One region of the Nocardia sp. CA-084685 genome, then DNA from elsewhere that is predicted to be linked to it. Evidence: riboswitches for the same ligand, from Rfam matches in the RefSeq annotation. Region 1 holds a riboswitch; the other holds the start of a gene.
What was found. Region 1 has a riboswitch for cobalamin ahead of ACQP2U_RS39765 (CbtB domain-containing protein). Riboswitches for the same ligand answer to the same signal wherever they lie in the genome.
Positions count from the first base shown of each region.

Region 2: another riboswitch for cobalamin. It lies ahead of metE (5-methyltetrahydropteroyltriglutamate--homocysteine S-methyltransferase); the one in region 1 lies ahead of ACQP2U_RS39765 (CbtB domain-containing protein).

Region 1 is NZ_CP192094.1:9,012,039-9,021,650, forward strand. Features, by position in the region: gene ACQP2U_RS39730 (hypothetical protein) at 1-440, shown strand, start outside; gene radA (DNA repair protein RadA) at 526-1,932, shown strand; gene ACQP2U_RS39740 (hypothetical protein) at 2,020-2,700, opposite strand; gene ACQP2U_RS39745 (carbonic anhydrase) at 2,821-3,444, opposite strand; gene ACQP2U_RS39750 (A/G-specific adenine glycosylase) at 3,592-4,476, shown strand; gene ACQP2U_RS39755 (alpha/beta fold hydrolase) at 4,563-5,321, opposite strand; gene mhuD (mycobilin-forming heme oxygenase MhuD) at 5,815-6,129, shown strand; cobalamin riboswitch at 6,195-6,349, shown strand; gene ACQP2U_RS39765 (CbtB domain-containing protein) at 6,381-6,575, shown strand; gene ACQP2U_RS39770 (CbtA family protein) at 6,566-7,354, shown strand; gene ACQP2U_RS39775 (hypothetical protein) at 7,448-7,873, shown strand; gene ACQP2U_RS39780 (response regulator transcription factor) at 7,930-8,625, opposite strand; gene ACQP2U_RS39785 (sensor histidine kinase) at 8,622-9,612, opposite strand, start outside.
Region 2 is NZ_CP192094.1:7,116,546-7,126,157, forward strand. Features, by position in the region: gene ACQP2U_RS31635 (pyruvate carboxylase) at 1-1,962, opposite strand, end outside; cobalamin riboswitch at 2,482-2,710, shown strand; gene metE (5-methyltetrahydropteroyltriglutamate--homocysteine S-methyltransferase) at 2,852-5,104, shown strand; gene ACQP2U_RS31645 (nuclear transport factor 2 family protein) at 5,556-5,942, opposite strand; gene ACQP2U_RS31650 (bifunctional 2-methylcitrate synthase/citrate synthase) at 6,038-7,156, opposite strand; gene prpB (methylisocitrate lyase) at 7,160-8,068, opposite strand; gene ACQP2U_RS31660 (DUF1737 domain-containing protein) at 8,095-8,307, shown strand; gene ACQP2U_RS31665 (MmgE/PrpD family protein) at 8,316-9,612, opposite strand, start outside.

The DNA of each region.
Region 1 (9,612 bases):
CGCTGTCGGTCGTCAACAATGGCGAGACCGTCACCGACGAGCTGACCAGCATCACCACCGACCTCGGCACGGTGAAGATCACCCCGCCCGCGGGTGCCTCGGCCTTCCAGATCGCCCCGCAGCAGACCGTCGTCGCGGCGACCTCCCCCGGTGCCGCAACCGCCGCCAAGTCCGACGAGCACGGCGCGACGCCGAGCAGCAGCGCCGCGCCCGGAACGGCCAGCCAGAAGAACACCGTCGACCCGGAGAAGAAGCCGGGCCTGATCGAGATCACCGGCCTGACCAAGGACATCACCCCAGGCCTCACCTACCCGGTGACATTCAACTTCAAGCAGAACGGCACCGTCACCGTGCAGGTCCCAGTCGACGCTGGCGCGGAAACCGACCGGCACGAGGGCCAGGCCGCGGCGACCGAAGGCGAGCACAAGGGCGGACACTGATCCACTGCCTTCGAACGGCTGTCGCGCATTCGCGCGGCAGCCGTTTTCGTATCAGGTTGTCGGGGGCGATACGTAAGGTGCGCGTGTGGCCAAGACCAAGTCGATCTTCCGATGCTCCGAATGCCGGTACGAGGTCGCCAAGTGGGTGGGCAAATGCCCGGACTGCGGCGCATGGGGCACCGTCGACGAGGTAGCCGGATCGGCGGCCACGGCGGCATCACCGGTCGGGCGCAAGGCCATGCTGCCGAGCACCGCCGCCGCACCCATCTCGCATATCGATTCGAAGGTCACCAAGGCCAGGCCGACCGGTGTCGAAGAACTCGACCGAGTGCTCGGCGGTGGCATCGTGCCCGGATCGGTCGTACTGCTCTCCGGTGAACCCGGCGTCGGCAAGTCGACGCTGCTGTTGGAGGTCGCCCACCGGTGGGCCACCCAGCGCGACGAGAAGTCGCTGTATGTCACCGCCGAGGAATCGGCCGGACAGGTTCGGCTGCGCGCCGACCGGACCAATGCGGTACACGAAAGGGTCTATCTCGCAGCCGAATCGGATCTGTCGATCGTGCTCGGCCATGTCGAACAGGTGCGCCCGACGCTGCTGGTGGTCGATTCGGTGCAGACCATGCTCGTCCCGGAGGTGGACGGCACCATCGGCGGCGTGACCCAGGTGCGCGCGGTGGCGGCGGCGCTGACATCACTGGCCAAGGCGAGCGGAATCGCGGTGCTGCTGGTCGGACATGTCACAAAGGACGGCAATGTCGCGGGCCCGCGCACGCTCGAACATCTGGTGGATGTGGTGCTGCAGTTCGAGGGCGATAAGAACTCCACCCTGCGCATGGTGCGCGGCATCAAGAACCGCTTCGGCAGCTCCGATGAGGTCGGCTGTTTCGAATTGCACGACGACGGGATCTCCTGCGTCACCGATCCGTCCGGACTGTTCCTGCACCACCGCACCGATTCGGTATCGGGCACGGCGGTCACGGTGGCGATGGACGGTAAGCGGCCGCTGGTCGCTGAGGTGCAGGGGTTGACCGTGCACACCGAGATCCCGAATCCGCGGCGCGCGGTGAGCGGACTCGACTACAACCGGGTCGCGATGGTGCTCGCCGTACTGCAGAGCCGCGGGCGGGTGTTCCTCGGCAAGCACGACGTGTACGCCGCGACGGTCGGCGGCATGCGCCTGCTCGAGCCCGCCGCGGATCTCGCTGTGGCACTTGCCATTGCCAGTGCCGAGCGCGATCAGGCATTGCCGGTCGGCTGGGTCATCCTCGGTGAGGTCGGGTTGGCGGGTGAGGTGCGCCGGGTCACCGGTCTGGAGCGCAGACTCGCCGAAGCCGAACGCCTCGGCTTCACCACCGCCCTGGTGCCACCAGGCTTGGCACGCACCAAGAGCGGCATGAAGATCCACGAGGTGACCGACGTCAAATCGGCCATCCGCCTCGCGGGTCTTCGCAAACAGCGCGCCGCGGCCACCGAGACCGCCCCCGACTTCTGACCCGCTCCCGCACAACCCGAGTGATCACGCACTGCCAGTGGCTGTCGCGCGCGGGCTGTGCGCGATGGCCACTGGATATGCGACAGGTCATGCGATGTTGAAGGGTTCGGCGGCGCTGCGTAGTGAACCCAATTGGGCGATAACGGCATACGCGCCGGGCGGGACCTGGACGCGGTCGCCCGCACAATTGGGCTGGGAGGTCGAGCCGGACCAGGTAACCATGAAGGCCGCCTGCTCGCCCCGGTTCAAGGTGCGGACGTCGGGGGCGCCGTCCGGGTAGCAGTCGGTGCTCGACCACAGGCGGCGCTGGCCGTCGAGGGTGGTCACCGAGACCTGCTGGAGTCCGGAGCCGACATCGCGCGAACAGGCCGTAGACGAGATATTGGTGATCACGATGCCGAATACCGGATTCTCGCCGGTCTTGTAGGTCGGCTGCTCGACGGTAACCTTCACCGCGAGCGACTGATCCGGGCAGCTACCCGCGGCGACCTGACTGTTGTTGGCAGCCGCGGCGGTGGTGCCGGAGGGCTTCGCACTGGATTCGCCGGTCGTCGGCGGCGGCGTCGAGGCGGACGCGCCCGCTGGCTTATTCGTCGCCGACGCGGAACTCGCCGCGGCCGCCTTGGTCGTACCGGGCGAATCGCCGCCGCGCGTGACCGTCAATACCAACCAGATCACCAGTGCGAGCGCCACGACCAGGACGCCTACGGCGAGCGCGCGGCGTCGCCAGTAGATCTCCGGAGGCAGCGGTCCATTCGGTTCCAGCACGGAGTCAACGGTAAGGGCACGATCCGGTACAGCGACTCAGGACCCCGGCGTGTCGGATCGGAAAACCCGCGCATGGCAGGTAAATTCCGCTCCCACCGTCAGGCGTCTCGGACCGCGGTATCAGACCAGCTCACCGATATTGCCGACGACTCGCTGCAACTTCACTTCGCCCTCGGCCAGCTTGTACGTGACGCAGGCGATCGCGCACTCACCCGTCGCAACGCGCTGCGAAATGATCATCGAGCGCTGCATGAGCAGTCGACTGGTCTCCACCACATGCCTGGCCTCCATCTCGTCGACGGTGGACAGTCCCTCCCTGCGGCCGATCAGAATCGACGGCGCGACCCGCTCGACCACACTGCGGATGAATCCGCCGGGTACTTCACCGCCGTCGAGCGCGTCGATGGTGGCCTTCACCGCACCACAGCTGTCGTGCCCGAGCACCACGATCAGCGGCACATTCAAGACTTGCACACCGTACTCGATCGAGCCGAGCACCGAGCTGTCCACGACATGGCCCGCGGTGCGCACGACGAACATATCGCCGAGGCCCTGGTCGAAAATCAGTTCTGCGGCAACGCGGGAGTCACCGCAGCCGAACAGGATCGCGTGCGGGTGCTGGCCGCTGACGAGCTTGGCCCGGTCGACCGCACCCTGGCTAGGATGCAGCAGGTTGCCGCTCACGAAGCGTTCATTGCCCTCGCGAAGGGATTTCCAGGCACTGATCGGGTTGGAATCCGGCATACCGACCATTGTGCACATCGCAGTGGTTACCAGCGAGTCCGGTTCGTTACGGCTCGGCAAATATCGACCGGCCGCAGGACAATAGGAACGGTGAGGGCAGTGTCGGAGGGCGGCGCAGCGCAACAGCGTACAGGCGGAAAAACCGAGATCACGACGGGCAGCAACCGGGTGGATGCCGAGTCGTTGCTGGACTGGTACCGGGCGACCGCGCGGGACCTGCCGTGGCGGCGCGAGGACGTCACCGCCTGGCAGATCCTGATGAGCGAAATCATGCTGCAGCAGACGCCGGTGGTGCGGGTCGAGCCGATCTGGCGCGAGTGGGTCGCGCGCTGGCCCGTCCCCTCGGCCATGGCGGCCTCATCGCAGGCCGAGGTGCTGCGCGCCTGGGGCAAGCTCGGCTATCCGCGGCGGGCGTTGCGGCTGCACGAATGCGCCAAGGTGCTCGCCGAGGAGCACGGCGACGAGGTGCCGACCGATGTCGATGTGCTGCTCGGTCTGCCGGGTATCGGCGCGTATACCGCGCGTGCGGTGGCTTGTTTCGCCTACGGACAGCGAGTTCCGGTGGTGGACACCAATGTTCGCCGCGTGGTCGCGCGTGCGGTGCACGGGCGGGCGGAGGCGGGGAATCCGTCGTCGCGCGATCTGCCCGAGACCGAAGCGCTACTGCCGCGCCGAATCGACCATGCCGCAATGTTTTCCGCCGCGCTGATGGAGCTCGGCGCGACGGTATGCAGGGCTCGCACGCCCGACTGCTCGCGCTGCCCGCTGCCCGAATGCGCGTGGGTTTCCGCGGGCAGGCCGGTCTCCGATGTGGTGCGCAAGACGCAGAAGTACGAGGGCACCGATCGTCAGGCGCGTGGCCGGTTGCTCGACGTGTTGCGCGAGGCGGCTGGTCCGGTCGAGCGAATCCGCCTGGATCTGGCCTGGACTCGCGATCCCGGCCAACGCGACCGCGCATTGGACTCGCTGCTCGTCGATGGCCTCATCGAACAGACTCCCGACGGGCTGTTCGCCCTGGCCGGCGAGGGCTGAACCAATCGCAACCGGGGTTGTAGTGGCCGCAATCCCGACCACATGAAGGGCCACGACGGCTTGTCAGCCCTGTCCAGCTGACGAGATCAATCTCGTACGCGGTGGTCGAGAATTTTGCGAAGGAAGGCTTCTACCTCGGTGCGGTAGCGCTCGGGCTGATCGTCGTGAACCAGGTGTCCGGAGTTCGGGATTCGGACGTAGACGGCATCGGGATGGACCTCGGCCATCTGCCGCATCTGCCCCGCGGGGGTGATGGTGAATTCGCCTTCGATCAAGAGCGCCGGCGCTTCGACCGCGCGCCATTGCGTCCAGAAGTCGCGGGTCCCCCACTCCTCGGAGATATCGCGGAAGGTCGCGACCGAACCGTGTAGGCGATAGCCGTCCGGCCCCTGATCGAAAGAGTCGAGGAAGTACCGCCCGGCGATCGGGCCGAAGAAATCCAACACCGCGTCCGCATTCGGAAATGGCTGCGGCCAGGCCTCGATCATGGCCGCCCAGTTCGCGGCGGTGCGGCCGCGGAAGTCGGGGGCGATATCCTCGACCACCAGCGCGCGCACCCGCTGCGGATACTGCGCCGCGAATACCCAGCCGTGCAGGCCACCCATCGAATGTCCGATGACCACCATGGGTTCGGAAATTTCGGCGGTCGCCGAAGCGAGGTCATCGATGAAGGCCTCGGTGGTCGGCTCCACGGGTGCGGGGCGACCGTGACCAGCGGCGTCGAAGGTGTAGATGTGGCCGAACTTCCGCAGCCAGCCCAGTTGATCGCGCCAGGTGCGGGCACTGCCCATCAGTCCGTGCAGCAGCAGGATCGGCACTCCCGCTCCGCCTTCGTCGTACAACACTGTGTTATCTTGCCGCGCCTTCGGCGCGGCGGGTTCGCGGCCCCCTGGTGTCTCGCGTCCGAGCCGTCGAGACTCGCGCCTGCGGCGCATGCGCTTCGACGACTCGCACGCGAGACTGGCCGCGAACATCGCACGTAAGACTCGCTCCGTGGTGGTTGCTGGAACGGGACGTTCGGCACCTACTGCCCGCATGCGGGAAGGCGAGTCCCGTGACTTCGTCACAGGCGCTTCGACGGCTCGGACGCGAGACGGGCCGCGAACATCGCACGTAAGACAGCTCCGTGGTGGTTGCTGGAACGGGACGTTCGGCACCTACTGCCCGCATGCGGGAAGGCGAGTCCCGTGACTTCGTCACAGGCGCTTCGACGACTCGCACGCGAGCTCCTCGCTCGTAAGAGCCGTCATCGCAGAGTCTCGCAATCGACTCACCTCCGATGGTCTACCCCGCATGCGCCGCGGGGTGCCCGGTTGGCACGGACGTATCGTCGGAGCCATGGCTGTTGTGAAGATCAATGCGATCGAGGTTCCGGAGGGCGCTGGCCCCGAGTTGGAGAAGCGATTCGCCCATCGCGCGCATGCGGTCGAGGGCTCGCCGGGTTTCCTCGGCTTCCAGTTGTTGCGTCCGGTGGCCGGGGAGAACCGGTACTTCGTTGTCACCCAGTGGGATTCGGAGGAGTCGTTCGCGGCGTGGCGGGACGGACCCGCGCGCGAGGCGCACGCCGGCGAGCGGCAGAAGCCGGTTTCCACGGGTGCCTCGCTGCTGGAGTTCGAGGTCGTGCTGGACGTCGCGGCCAAGTCCGCTTCCTGAAACCGCTGGACACAGACGCGGCGCGCGACTCGCCCATCCCGGCCTGGGCAAGTTGCCCGCCGTGTTGACGGCGGGTGCGAACGGATGTCACAGTTCGAAATGACAAACGCGAGGGTGACGCGGTAATTCGGTGAAATTCCGAAGCGGTCGCGCCACTGTGTTCTTGCACCGAGTCCTTGGTGCCGGAAAGCCAGACACCGGCACCTTCGCACCGAACAACTCACGGGACGCGCATCCCTAGGAGGACTCGAATGGCTATCGCGCATTCACCGAGTCGGGCAACTGATTCACTCGGCACGCTGCTCATCGCGGTGGGCGTCGTTCTTCTCGCATTGCTCACGCTGTACCTGGTCGGCTTCGACCAGGGCGTCATCTCGCGCAGCGGGATGTACCTGCATGAGCTCATGCACGACGGACGTCACCTGCTCGGTGTGCCGTGCCATTGATCGGATCCCTCAAGACCCTGCTGCTCCGTGGCCTGCTGGCCGGCCTCATCGCCGGTCTGCTGGCTGCGACAGTGGGCTACTTCGTCGGCGAACCCAAGATCGATGCCGCCATCTCCATCGAAGAAGCCGATTCCGCTGGAGAACACGCGGCCGAGCACGTCAACGAACCAGCCGCGCATACGCACGGCGACGAGGAAGAAGCGCTGGTCAGCCGTTCCGGACAGAAGTTCGGGCAGTTCCTTGCTCTCGGGCTTGCCGGGCTCGCGCTCGGGGCGATCTTCGCTTCGGTCGCTTATTTCGCCCGGCGGTACACCAGCTTGTCGGGGCCCAAGCTCGCACTCGGATTGGCATTGGCCGGTTGGACCGCGATTGTCGCGGTGCCGTTCTTCAAATACCCGGCCAATCCACCCGCCGTTGGTGAACCGGACACCATCAACCAGCGCACTCTGCTGTGGGTCGCAGCGGTGCTACTCGGCCTGGCTGCGGTCGGCATCGGGCTGTTCGTCTACAAACTGCTTGCCGCGCAACTGGGTACGGTCCGGCTGATCGCCGGGGTCGCGGCGTTCGTGCTCATTGTCGTGCTCGGGTACGTCCTGTTGCCCGGCGTCAACGAGGTGAACGACGATTTCCCGGCTGTGCTGCTGTGGCAATTCCGTGCGACATCGCTCGGCGAGACGGCCACTCTGTGGGCCTGCCTCGGCCTCGGCTTCGCGGCACTCACCGAATTCGCCATGCGCGATAGCACTCCGGTACGAGCCTCAGTTGCTACCGCGGGCTGATCCATAGTCCGGACCGCGAAAGGCAGTGTTGGTCTTATGACCGGCACTGCCTTTTCCGTACGGCTACGAAACGACCGACCACGCTCGGTTGCCGTGGCATTCACCGGACTTGTCATCGCGCTGCTATGCGGCGTCGGCGAGGCCATCGCCTACACTGCCGTGCAATTGGACCGTCCGAACGCCGATATCGGCTCGCTTGCAACAGGTCTGGCTATTCGCGGCGGAATCTATCTGGCGGTTCTCGGCGTGGCCGTCCGGATGGCGCGCGGTGCCCGCTGGGCCAGGACGGTGCTCACCGTTGGCATCGGCGTGATCGGCCTGGCCTCGCTGATAATCGAACCACTGGCAGCCACGTTGTCCGCCAAGCAGATCAGCGACCTATTCGACAACCTCACCGCGTCAGCGGTGATCATCGGAACCTTGCGCACCGGCCACATCGTCGCCGTCCTGATTGCCATCCCCGCCATGTACCACCCGAGTGCCCGCCGCTACTTCCGGGCATTGGTGTCGCAACGGTAGTGACACGCTCGCACAGGCTATTTGGTAGCGCGGTAGTCACCGGGTGCGCGACAGCATTATTGCCAGCGGGGTCGGACCATGCCGGATTCGTAGGCCATGACTACGAGTTGGGTGCGGTCTCGCGCGTCCAGTTTCATGAGAATGCGGCTGACATGGGTGCGGGCGGTGGCGGGGCTCATGAACAGGCGCTCGCCGATTTCGGCATTGGTGAGGCCCTCGGCTACCAGGGTCATCACCTGGCGCTCGCGGTCGGTCAACTCGGTGAAGGCGGCGGGCGGGGGTTGTTTGGCGTGGGCCGAGAACTCGGCGATGAGGCGGCGCGTAACGCCGGGCGAGAGCAGGGCATCACCCGCGGCGACGACTCGGACAGCGCGGACGAGATCAGCGGGCTCGGTGTGTTTGACCAGGAACCCCGTTGCCCCCGCGCGCATCGCTTCGAAGACGTATTCGTCGAGTTCGAAGGTGGTCAGAACAACTACCCGCACCTCGGCGAGTTTCGGATCCTCAGCGATCATTCGGGTGGCGGCAAGTCCGTCCAGAACGGGCATTCTGATATCCATCAGGACCACGTCCGGGGTCAGACTGCGGGTCATGCGGACGGCTTGTTCACCGTTGTCGGCCTCGCCCACCACCTCGATGCCGTCCTGCGCGTCGAGCAGCGCGACGAAACCGCCGCGCACAAGCGCCTGATCGTCTGCAACAAGCACCCGAACCGGCCCACCTGTCGAATTGCCACGGGATCCCGCGTTCATCGCGCCTCCTCCTGAGCCCCCACCTGGGACGGTAGCCGAGCCACCACGCGGTATCCGCCACTCGGCCGGGGACCGGCGATGAGCTGGCCGCCGAGGGCGTGGGCGCGCTCGCGCATGCCGAGAATGCCATTGCCGCCGCTGGCCCCGGACTTCGATTGTGTGCCGGTGGCGCGAGCATTGTCGATGGTGATCTCGACCGAATCGGCGGCGTAGCGGATGGTCACCGCGGCCGGCGCGCCGGGTGCGTGGCGGACCACATTGGTCAGCGATTCCTGGATGATGCGGGCCGCCGCCACATCGACGACGCTTGGCAGCTTGTGTGCGGTGCCGATTATGCGGGTGTCGACCGTGAGACCAGCCGCGCGAGTGCGCTGCAGCAGTGCGTCCAAGTCTTGGATGCTCGGAGCCGGGCTCCGCGGCGCGGACGGCCGATCCTCGACGCTGCGAGCAACAGAATTGCCTTGGGCCCGTTGCGATTGCGCAGGCGCTGATTCGGTCTCGAGCTCGACATCGGAGTCGCGCACTTCGGCCGCGCTACCGTTGCGGATCGCGTGCAGCAACGTATGCACCTCGACCAACGCATCCTTGCTCGCCGTCTTGATCGCCGCGAGCGCAGATTGGGCCTGTTCCGGTTTCTTGGCGAAAAGCTCCAACGCCACCGAGGACTGAACATTGATCAGCGAAAGACTGTGCGCCAGGACATCGTGCAGCTCACGCGCGATCGCAAGCCGCTCTTCACTGGCTCGCCGTTCCCGCTGCGCCTCCTCATCGCGACGCGCCGCCTCGGCCCGCTGCCTTCGGGCGACAAGCACTGCCTTGCGCTGACGGATACCCTCGGCGATCGCGACCAGTATCCCCAGCCAGGCGATCATGCCGAAGGCCAGCCACGGGTCGGCCGGATGCCCGACCAGCGCGGGCAGCGGCCACAGCAGCACGAGATAGCCGATCGGCGCGAGCGGATATGTCCACCAGCGTGATCCGACGATC
Region 2 (9,612 bases), 1.9 Mb from region 1:
CACCGCATCGATGGCCGGGCGCATCTGATCGACATTGTTGAGCGCGTCGAAGATACGGAAGATGTCGATACCGGTGTCGGTCGCCTCCTGCACGAACGCGCGCGTCACCTGCTCCGGGTACGGCGTGTAACCGACCGTATTCCGTCCGCGCAGCAGCATCTGCAGACAGATATTCGGTACCGCCTCGCGCAGTGCCGCCAGCCGCTCCCACGGGTCCTCGAACAGGAAGCGCAGCGCCACATCGTAAGTCGCGCCGCCCCAAGCCTCGACGGACAGCAGCTCCGGTGTCAGACGCGCGACATGTCCGGCGACACCGAGCAGACCATTGGTGCGCACCCGAGTGGCCAGCAGCGACTGATGCGCATCACGGAAGGTGGTATCGGTGACCCCGACGGCCTTCTGCTCACGCAGCGCCTGCGCGAAGCCTTCGGGGCCCAAGCGCAGCAGCCGCTGACGGGAACCGTCCGGCGGCGGCACGCTCAGATCGATGGCGGGCAGTTTGTCGTGCGGATACACCGTCGTCGGACGCTCACCGTGCGGCTTGTTGACGGTGATATCGGCGAGGTAGTTGAGGATCTTGGTGCCGCGGTCGGCTGAACCGCGCAGGGTCAGCAACTGCCGGCGTTCATCGATGAACGAGGTGGTGACCCGGCCCGCCCTGAAGTCCGGATCATCCAGCACCGCGAGCAGGAACCCGATATTGGTGGTGACGCCGCGGATGCGGAATTCCGCGAGCGCACGGCTGGCGCGCGCCACCGCGGCGGGCAGATCGCGGCCGCGGCAGGTGAGCTTGACCAGCATCGAGTCGAAGTAGGCGCCGATTTCCGCGCCCAGGTTCGCGCCGCCATCGAGACGAATACCCGCGCCGCCGGGGGTGCGGTAAGCGGTGATGCGGCCGGTGTCGGGGCGGAACCCGTTGGCCGGATCCTCGGTGGTGATCCGGCACTGCAGGGCCGCACCGCGAATGGCGACCTTGTCCTGGCTCAGGCCGAGCTGCTCGAGGCTCTCCCCCGCAGCGATGCGCAGCTGGGACTGCACCAGATCGACATCGGTGATCTCCTCGGTCACCGTGTGCTCGACCTGGATACGCGGGTTCATCTCGATGAAGACGTGGTTGCCGCGCTCGTCGAGCAGGAATTCGACAGTGCCCGCGCAGCTGTAGCCGATCTGGCGAGCGAAGGCCACCGCATCGTTGCAAATGCGCTCGCGCAGTGCGGGATCCAGATTCGGGGCGGGCGCGAGCTCGATTACCTTCTGATGGCGGCGCTGCACCGAACAGTCCCGCTCGAACAGGTGCATGACATTGCCGTGCTGATCGGCCAGGATCTGCACCTCGATGTGGCGCGGGTTGACCACGGCCTGTTCCAGAAAGACGGTCGGGTCACCGAAGGCCGACTCCGCCTCGCGGGACGCGGCCTCGATCGATTCGCGCAACTGTGCCGGATCGGCGACCCGGCGCATACCGCGCCCACCGCCGCCCGCGACGGCCTTCACGAAGATCGGATATTCCAGGTCCTCGGATGCGGCCAGCAGTTCGTCCACATCGGCGGAAGGGGCGCTGGAGCGCAGCACCGGCAGCCCCGCCGCTCGTGCCGCCTCGATCGCGCGGGCCTTGTTACCAGCCAGTTCGAGCACTTCGGCCGATGGACCGATGAAAGTGATGCCCGCGCGGGCGCAGGCCGCCGCGAGGTCCGGGTTCTCCGACAGGAAGCCATAACCGGGGTAAATGGCGTCGGCACCCGCGGACTTGGCCGCCTCGATGATCGCCTCGATCGACAGGTACGCCCGGACCGGGTGCCCCTGTTCGCCGATCTGGTAGGACTCCGCGGCCTTCAACCGGTGGACCGAGTTGCGATCCTCGTACGGGAAGACCGCAACCGTCCCGATGCCGAGTTCGTAGGCCGCTCGGAAGGCGCGGATGGCGATCTCGCCACGGTTGGCAACCAAGACTTTCGAGAACATTGAACTAAGGTACCCGTCCCGGAATCGTGGACTGACAGGGAAGTCACTTTCGCAGGAATCTTCACAACCGGTCCTAGCATGCTTGCGAAGTTGTGTTCATACCGCTGACACATAGCTGTGTTATTTGGCCGCGGCTTCGCCGCGGCGTGTTCGCGGCCCCCTGTGTCTCGCGTCCGAGCCGTCGAGACTCGCGCCTCCGGCGCATGCGCTTCGACGGCTCGAACGCGAGACGGACCGCGAACGATCGCTCGCAAGACTCGCTCCGTTGCGGTTGCTGGTAGCAGGGCATTCAGCACCCACTGCACGCATACCAGATGGTTGTGTCCCGCGCCTGCGAGTACATGCGCTCCAACGACACGAACGCGAGACGGACCGCGAACGGTCGCGCAAGCATCTCGCTCCGTGGTAGACGCCAGTGCTTACTGGCGCACGCAAAAGGGATGGCTGAACAGACTATGCTGGTCGACGCAGCTGGTTCGCCGTGCGTAGACGAGATGGAGCCCCGTCGTCGCGTTACGGAGTCGAGTTCGCGGATCGGGTAGCCGGTGCGCGGATGAGAGGGAACCCGGTGAGAATCCGGGACTGTCCCGCAGCGGTATGCAGGAACGACCGCCGTCATCAGCACTGGGCAAGCCGTAGCGACTTCGGTCAGCCCGGGAAGCGACGGCCAGTAGGTGAGCCCCGTACGGGGTCGGCCAGAAGGCCCGTGCCCGCAAGTCCGAAGACCTGCCAGCCGTGTCGGATACGCCGTATCCGGCGGCCACCGCCTCGTGGATTGGGCGCGCGGATCTCTGGTGTGATTGTCGGGCTCCGTCGGTGCACCGGCACGTCACTCGGTCTCCGCTAGCTCGTAGGGCGATGGTCTTCGATCTCAGCACTGGAGAAATTCGTGACTGTTACACATAACCCGTTCACCGCGACGGTTCTCGGTCTCCCGCGGGTGGGGCCGCACCGTGAGCTCAAGCGCGCCACCGAGTCCTACTGGGCCGGGCGAATCGACGCGGCGCGACTGCACGCGATCGCCGCTGACCTGCGCCGCGATCAGCTGACCGAATTGCACAGCGCCGGACTGGATTCCATCCCAGTCGGCACCTTTTCCTATTACGACCAGGTGCTCGATACCGCCGTGCTGCTCGGCGCGCTGCCGCCCCGGGTCGCCGGTATCGCCGATCCGCTGGATCGCTATTTCGCGGCGGCACGCGGCACCGACACCGTCGAGCCGCTGGAAATGACCAAGTGGTTCGATACCAACTACCACTATCTGGTGCCGGAAATCGGTCCGGAGACGGTGTTCTCGCTGCAGCCATCGAAGGTGCTCGATGAGTTGCGGGAGGCGCTCGCACTGGGGGTGCCCGCGCGCCCGGTGGTGGTCGGGCCTATCACCTTCCTGAAGCTGGCCAAGGCGACAGGCGGTGCGGCACTGGATCGCCTCGATGAGCTGGTGCCGCTCTATCGGGAGCTGTTGCGGCTGCTGGCCGTGGCGGGCGCGGAGTGGGTGCAGCTCGACGAACCCATCTTGGTCACCGATCTGAGCGCTGACGAGTTGGAACTCGTACGGCGCAGCTACGCCGAGCTGTCCCGCGCGACGGATCGTCCCGCACTGCTCGTTGCCACCTACTTCGGCAGGCCGGGTGCGGCGTTGAGCGCCTTGGCCGAGACCGAAATCGAAGGTATCGCAGTGGATTTCACGGCTGAAGTCCCCGATATGGTGCCCGAGCTGATGGACAAACTGCTGGTGGCGGGTGTGGTCGACGGACGTAATGTCTGGCGGGCCGATCTGGACAGTGCTTTGGCGACGCTCGGCACGCTGGTGGGATGTGCGAAATCCATTGCGGTGTCGAGTTCCTGCTCGTTGCTGCATGTGCCTTACACCTTGGCGAGCGAAACCGGCCTCGACCAACGGCTGCGTTCGTGGCTGGCGTTCGGCACGGAGAAGGTCGCGGAGGTGCGGTCACTCGCGACCGGACTGCGCGCGGGGCCCGAGGCGATCCGGGATGAATTGGCAACGGTCCGTGCCGCTCTCGCGACTAGGGGCACCGATCCTCGTTCGAACAATTCGCAGGTGCGGGCGCGGCTGGCCACGCTGGGTCCCGAGGCAACTCGACGGGCTCCCGCGGACCAGCGGCGGACGTTGCAGGCCGAGCGGCTGGGGCTGCCATCGCTGCCGACGACGACCATCGGCTCATATCCACAGACCTCGACGATCCGACTGGCGCGTGCGGCACTGCGCAAGGGCGAGATCGACCAGGCCGAGTACGTGCGACGGATGCGGTCCGAAATCGCGGATGTCATTGCGCTACAAGAGAAACTCGGCCTGGACGTGCTGGTGCACGGCGAGCCGGAGCGCAATGACATGGTGCAGTACTTCGCCGAGCAGCTCGACGGATTCGCCGCCACCGAGGCGGGTTGGGTGCAGTCCTACGGCACCCGTTGCGTGCGGCCGCCGATTCTGTTCGGGGATGTGGCGCGGCCCGCGCCGATGACGGTGGATTGGATAAGCTACGCGCAATCGTTGACCGATAAGCCGGTCAAGGGCATGCTGACCGGCCCGGTGACGATTCTGGCTTGGTCGTTCGTGCGCGATGACCAACCATTGGCGGATTCGGCACGTCAGGTGGCGTTGGCGATCCGGGACGAGACGCTCGATCTGCAGGCCGCGGGCATTCGGATCATCCAGGTCGACGAGCCCGCACTGCGGGAGCTGCTGCCGCTGCGTGTGGCTGATCAGGGCGAGTACCTGGATTGGTCGGTCGAAGCGTTTCGGTTGGCAACCTCCGGGGTGTCGGATGCCACTCAGATCCACACCCATCTCTGCTATTCGGAATTCGGTGAGGTCATCGATGCGATCGCCGGATTGGATGCCGATGTGACCTCGATCGAGGCGGCGCGCTCGCATATGGAGGTGCTCGACGATTTGACTGCCGCTGGCTTCGATCTCGGTGTCGGACCGGGGGTGTACGACATCCACTCACCCCGGGTGCCGAGTGTGGAGGAGATCACCGCCGCCCTGCGTGCCGCACTGAAGGCCGTTCCCGCCGAACGACTTTGGGTCAATCCGGACTGCGGATTGAAGACGCGTGGGCCGGTCGAGGTGGAGGCGTCGTTGCGCAATCTCGTCACAGCCGCGGCCGCGGTGCGCTAGCCGGATAGTGCGCTCGCCCTCTCGAAACGGGAGGGCGGGCGCGCTCGCCAGGGTTCGCGCCCGTCCCGCTGTTGGCCCAACGGTGTCCACGCCGAACTCGACAGTGGCCAGGTCGTCCTATGCGAACACCCGACCGCGCGATCGACCACATCCGCACACGACCACGCCGCCCGATAGCGCGGTGTGGTCGCCGCGCTATCGGGCTGCCTGTCAATGAGATTCGGTCCCGGGGAACGGCCGGAGCCGACGGCGCGGCGTGTACCGCTCACAATTCTCACCGTTGCGCACCATCGGCCGCATGCGCGACCGCGCGCTCACTCCCCGCCGCCAAACCGTATGACATCCCGAGCAACGATCCATGCGTAACCCCTCCTCATACGTCGCCATCGATATCACCCCCGATGTCCTATTCGACGCAGGGGCGACCGATTCGGTTCCGCCGTTTCCTCGGTTATCGGTCCGCGGGCTCGTTTCCGAAGGCGCGGTTGATGGCGGCCATATCGAAATAGTCGCGCCAGGCAGTGATGGCGCCGTTGGCGACTTCGAAGACGCCCACGACCGGCAGCGGCGTGTCTTTGCCGAGGCCGCGCAGGATATCGGTGCGTTCGTTCATGACGATATTCCCGGCGGCAACCTGGTGGTGGACGTCGAATTCAATGGATTCGAAGGTGTTGAGGAACCCGGCGATGAAATCGCGGATAGCGGCGCGGCCGTTGATGGGTTCCATCGGAATGTTGTGGTAGACGGCGTCTTCGGCGAAGAAGGCACTGATCCGGTCCGGGTCGGGATCGGCCCAGCTACGGCACATGGCGGTGACGATTTCGTCGGGGCTCGGCATTGAAGTTCGCTCGCTTCCTTGTGCCGATGCGATCGGGCACATCGGTCGATTCGATCGCACCGATTACACCAAACAATCGCTTGGTTGCGCCAGGATCAGCCCGCGATCAGCAGTTCGCGTTGCGGTACTCCGACATATTCGGATAGCGGGCGGATCAGGGCATTAGCGGCGGACTGCTCGATGATGTGGGCGGTCCAGCCGGTGATGCGACTCAGTACGAAGATCGGCGTGAACATCTCGATATCGAAGCCCATCAGGTAGTAGGCGGGTCCGGCCGGGAAGTCGAGGTTGGGGTTGATGCCGGTGGCCTCGGCCATGGCCTGCTCCAATGCGGTGTACATGCGCGACCAGCGCTGCCCGCCGGTCACCTGCACGACTTGGTCCAGGGCTGCTCGCATAGTCGGCACCCGCGAGTCGCCGTTGGTGTACACGCGATGTCCGAACCCCATCACCTTCTGTTTGCCGGACAACTTGGCGCGCAACCACTCCGCAGCACGTTCGGGCTCGCCGATTTCGAGCATCGCGCGCATGACAGCCTCATTCGCACCGCCGTGCAGTGGCCCCTTGAGCGCACCGATCGCGGCGGTGATCGCGCTGTACATATCCGATCCGGTCGAGGTGACCACCCGCGCGGCGAAGGTAGAGGCGTTGAAACTGTGCTCCGCGTACAGGATCAGTGAAGTCTCGAAAGCACGCACGACGCGCGGATCCGGCATTTTGTCGAAGCACATGTTCAGAAAATTCTCGGCGAAACCAAGATGGGAGTGTGGCGCAATAGGTTCCAGTCCACGACGGCGGCGCATGTCAGTGGCGACAACTGCGGGCAGCACCGCGGCAAGCCGCAGCGCCTTCGCCAACGATGCCCGATCACCCTGTGCGGCATCGAGTTCCGCATCCTCCGCGCCGAGATAGCTGACCACGGTCCGGACCACATCCATCGGATGACAGTTCTGCGGCATCGTCTGAATGAGCGACAGTATCGACCGATCGATGCGCCGCTGTGCGCGTTCACGTTGACACAGCAGTTGGAGTTGGGCGGCATCGGGAAGTTCGCCGTACCACAGCAGATATGCGACCTCCTCGAAGCTGCAGTGCCGCGCCAGATCCTGCACGGCATAGCCGCGATAGGTCAGCGAATTCGTCTCGGGTACAACCTTGGAGATGGTGGTGGTATCGACCACCACCCCGGCCAAACCCTTTTTGATCTCAGTCATCGTTTACTCACTCACGGTGAAATCGAAGATTCCGGAATCGAAGTCGTTGTACTGCTGATAGTCGAGCAATTCGTAGAGCCGCGCCCGGTGCTGCATCTGCCCTACCAGCCCGGATTGTGTTCCGGTGGCTGCGATTTCACGCAGGCCGCGCTCGACAGCGAACATCGCCAGGCGCAGCGTGGTTACCGGATAGATGACGGCGTTGTAGCCGAGATCCGCCAACGTGCGAGCCGACAGCAACTCCGACTTGCCGAACTCGGTCATATTCGCGAGCAACGGAATATCCACTGCCGCACGGAACTTCGCGAATTCGGAGGCATCGGCCAGTGCCTCGGTGAAGATGAGGTCGGCCCCCTCGTCGGCATAGGCCCTTGCGCGATCGATCGCCGCGGCCAGCCCCCGCGTCTCCCGCGCATCGGTACGCGCGCAGACGATGAAATTGGGGTCGCGTCGGGCCGAGACCGCGGCACGCACACGACGGACCATCTCATCGACCGGGACCACGGCCTTGCCGTCGAGATGACCACAGCGCTTCGGATTCACCTGATCCTCGATATGGCACCCCGCCAGTCCAGCATCCTCCAACAGTGTCACCGTGCGTGCCGCATTCATCGGCTCGCCGAAGCCGGTATCGGCATCGATCAGCACCGGCAGGTCGGTTACTCGCGCGATCTGCTGTCCCCGCGCAGCCACCTCGGTGAGGGTGGTCAGGCCGATATCCGGCAGTGCGAGTTCGGCCGATACCACCGCGCCGGAGACGTAGACGCCGTCGAAGCCGAGTTCCTGAATCAGCTTGGCCACCAGAGGGTTGAATGCTCCCGGCCAGCGCTGGATTTGTCCGGAGACCAACCCGGCGCGCAGCGCCAGGCGCTTATCGGCCGGGCTCGTGGCAGCGGCGAGCAGTCCTGTCACCGCGGCCACCGTCCTAGGCTGAGCCCATGAGTGCAGCATCGCGCAGCGAATCCACGAGGAATGGGCCCGAGGATCGTCCCCTGCGCTATCGACTGATCACCGGCGTCGACGACGCCGCCTTCTGCGAACGGATCAGTGGTTTGCTCGACCGGGGCTACCTGCTGCACGGATCGCCGGCCGTCACCTTCAACGGCACCGATGTGATCGCCGCGCAGGCGCTGATCTGGGGCGGGGAGTAGGACCGACATCAGAAGATCCCCTCGCGCACCTGCGGTGCCCGCTCGATAACCTCGGGCGACACGGTGAACGTCAGCTGATCCAGTTCGCCAGGGGCCAACTCCGCTGTGCGCTGCGCCGCGTCGAGGAACCGGTCCTGCTCCGCAGGATCGATCACGCCCTCGGCCAGCGAGCGGAACTTAGCGATGTACTGCTCGCGCGCGAACGGCCGCGCGCCCAGCGGATGCGCATCCGCGACGGCGAGTTCATCGCCAATCGTCTCGCCGCTGTTCAGCGTCACCACCGCCCGGGCCCCGAAGGCCTTCTCGTTCGGGTCGGTGGCGTGATAACGGCGCGTCCATTCCGGATCCTCGACCGTCGAGATCTTGCGCCACAGCGCGACAGTATCCGCCCGACGTGCGCGCTCGGGTGCGTAGGACCGCTCGTGATGCCAGCCGCCGTCCTGTAGCGCGACCGCGAATATATAAGGAACGGAATGGTCGAGAGTCTCGCGGCTGGCGTGCGGGTCGAACTTCTGCGGATCACCGGAACCGGTGCCGATGACCACGTGCGTGTGGTGGCTGGTATGCAGCACGATGGTGGCGATCTGATCGAGATCACCGATGCGCGCGCGCATCCGACGTGCGAGATCGATGGGCGCTTGGCTCTGATATTCGGCCGAATGCTCTTTGGTGTAGCTGTCGAGGATCGCCCGCTTCGCCTCACCCGGGCCCGGCAACGGCACTTGATATTCGGCGTCCGGCCCACCGAGCAGCCAGGCGATGACACCGTCCGCACCCTCCCAGATCGGTGCGGGTGCACCCTCGCCGCGCATGGCCCGGTCGACCGCCTCGACCGCCATCTTCCCAGCGAATGCCGGGGCATACGCCTTCCAACTCGAGATCTCGCCCTTGCGGGATTGGCGGGTGGCGGTGGTGGTGTGTAACGCCTGCCCGATCGCCTGATAGATCGTCTCGGTCCGCAGGCCCAGCAAGGTCCCGATGCCCGCAGCGGCCGATGGGCCCAAATGTGCGACGTGATCGATCTTGTGCTCGTGCAGGCAGATTCCACGCGCCAGGTCGATCTGGATCTCGTAACCGGTGGCCAGGCCACGGATCAGCGCGGCGCCACTGCGACCGGTGTGCTGGGCGACGGCGAGGATCGGCGGAATATTGTCGCCCGGATGCGAGTACTCGGCGGCGAGGAAGGTGTCGTGAAAGTCCAGCTCACGCACCGCGACGCCATTCGCCCACGCGGCCCACTCCGGCGAGACCCGGCGTGGCGCGCCGAAGACGATGGCGCCCGACCGGCCGGGTCGCGGTGCATAC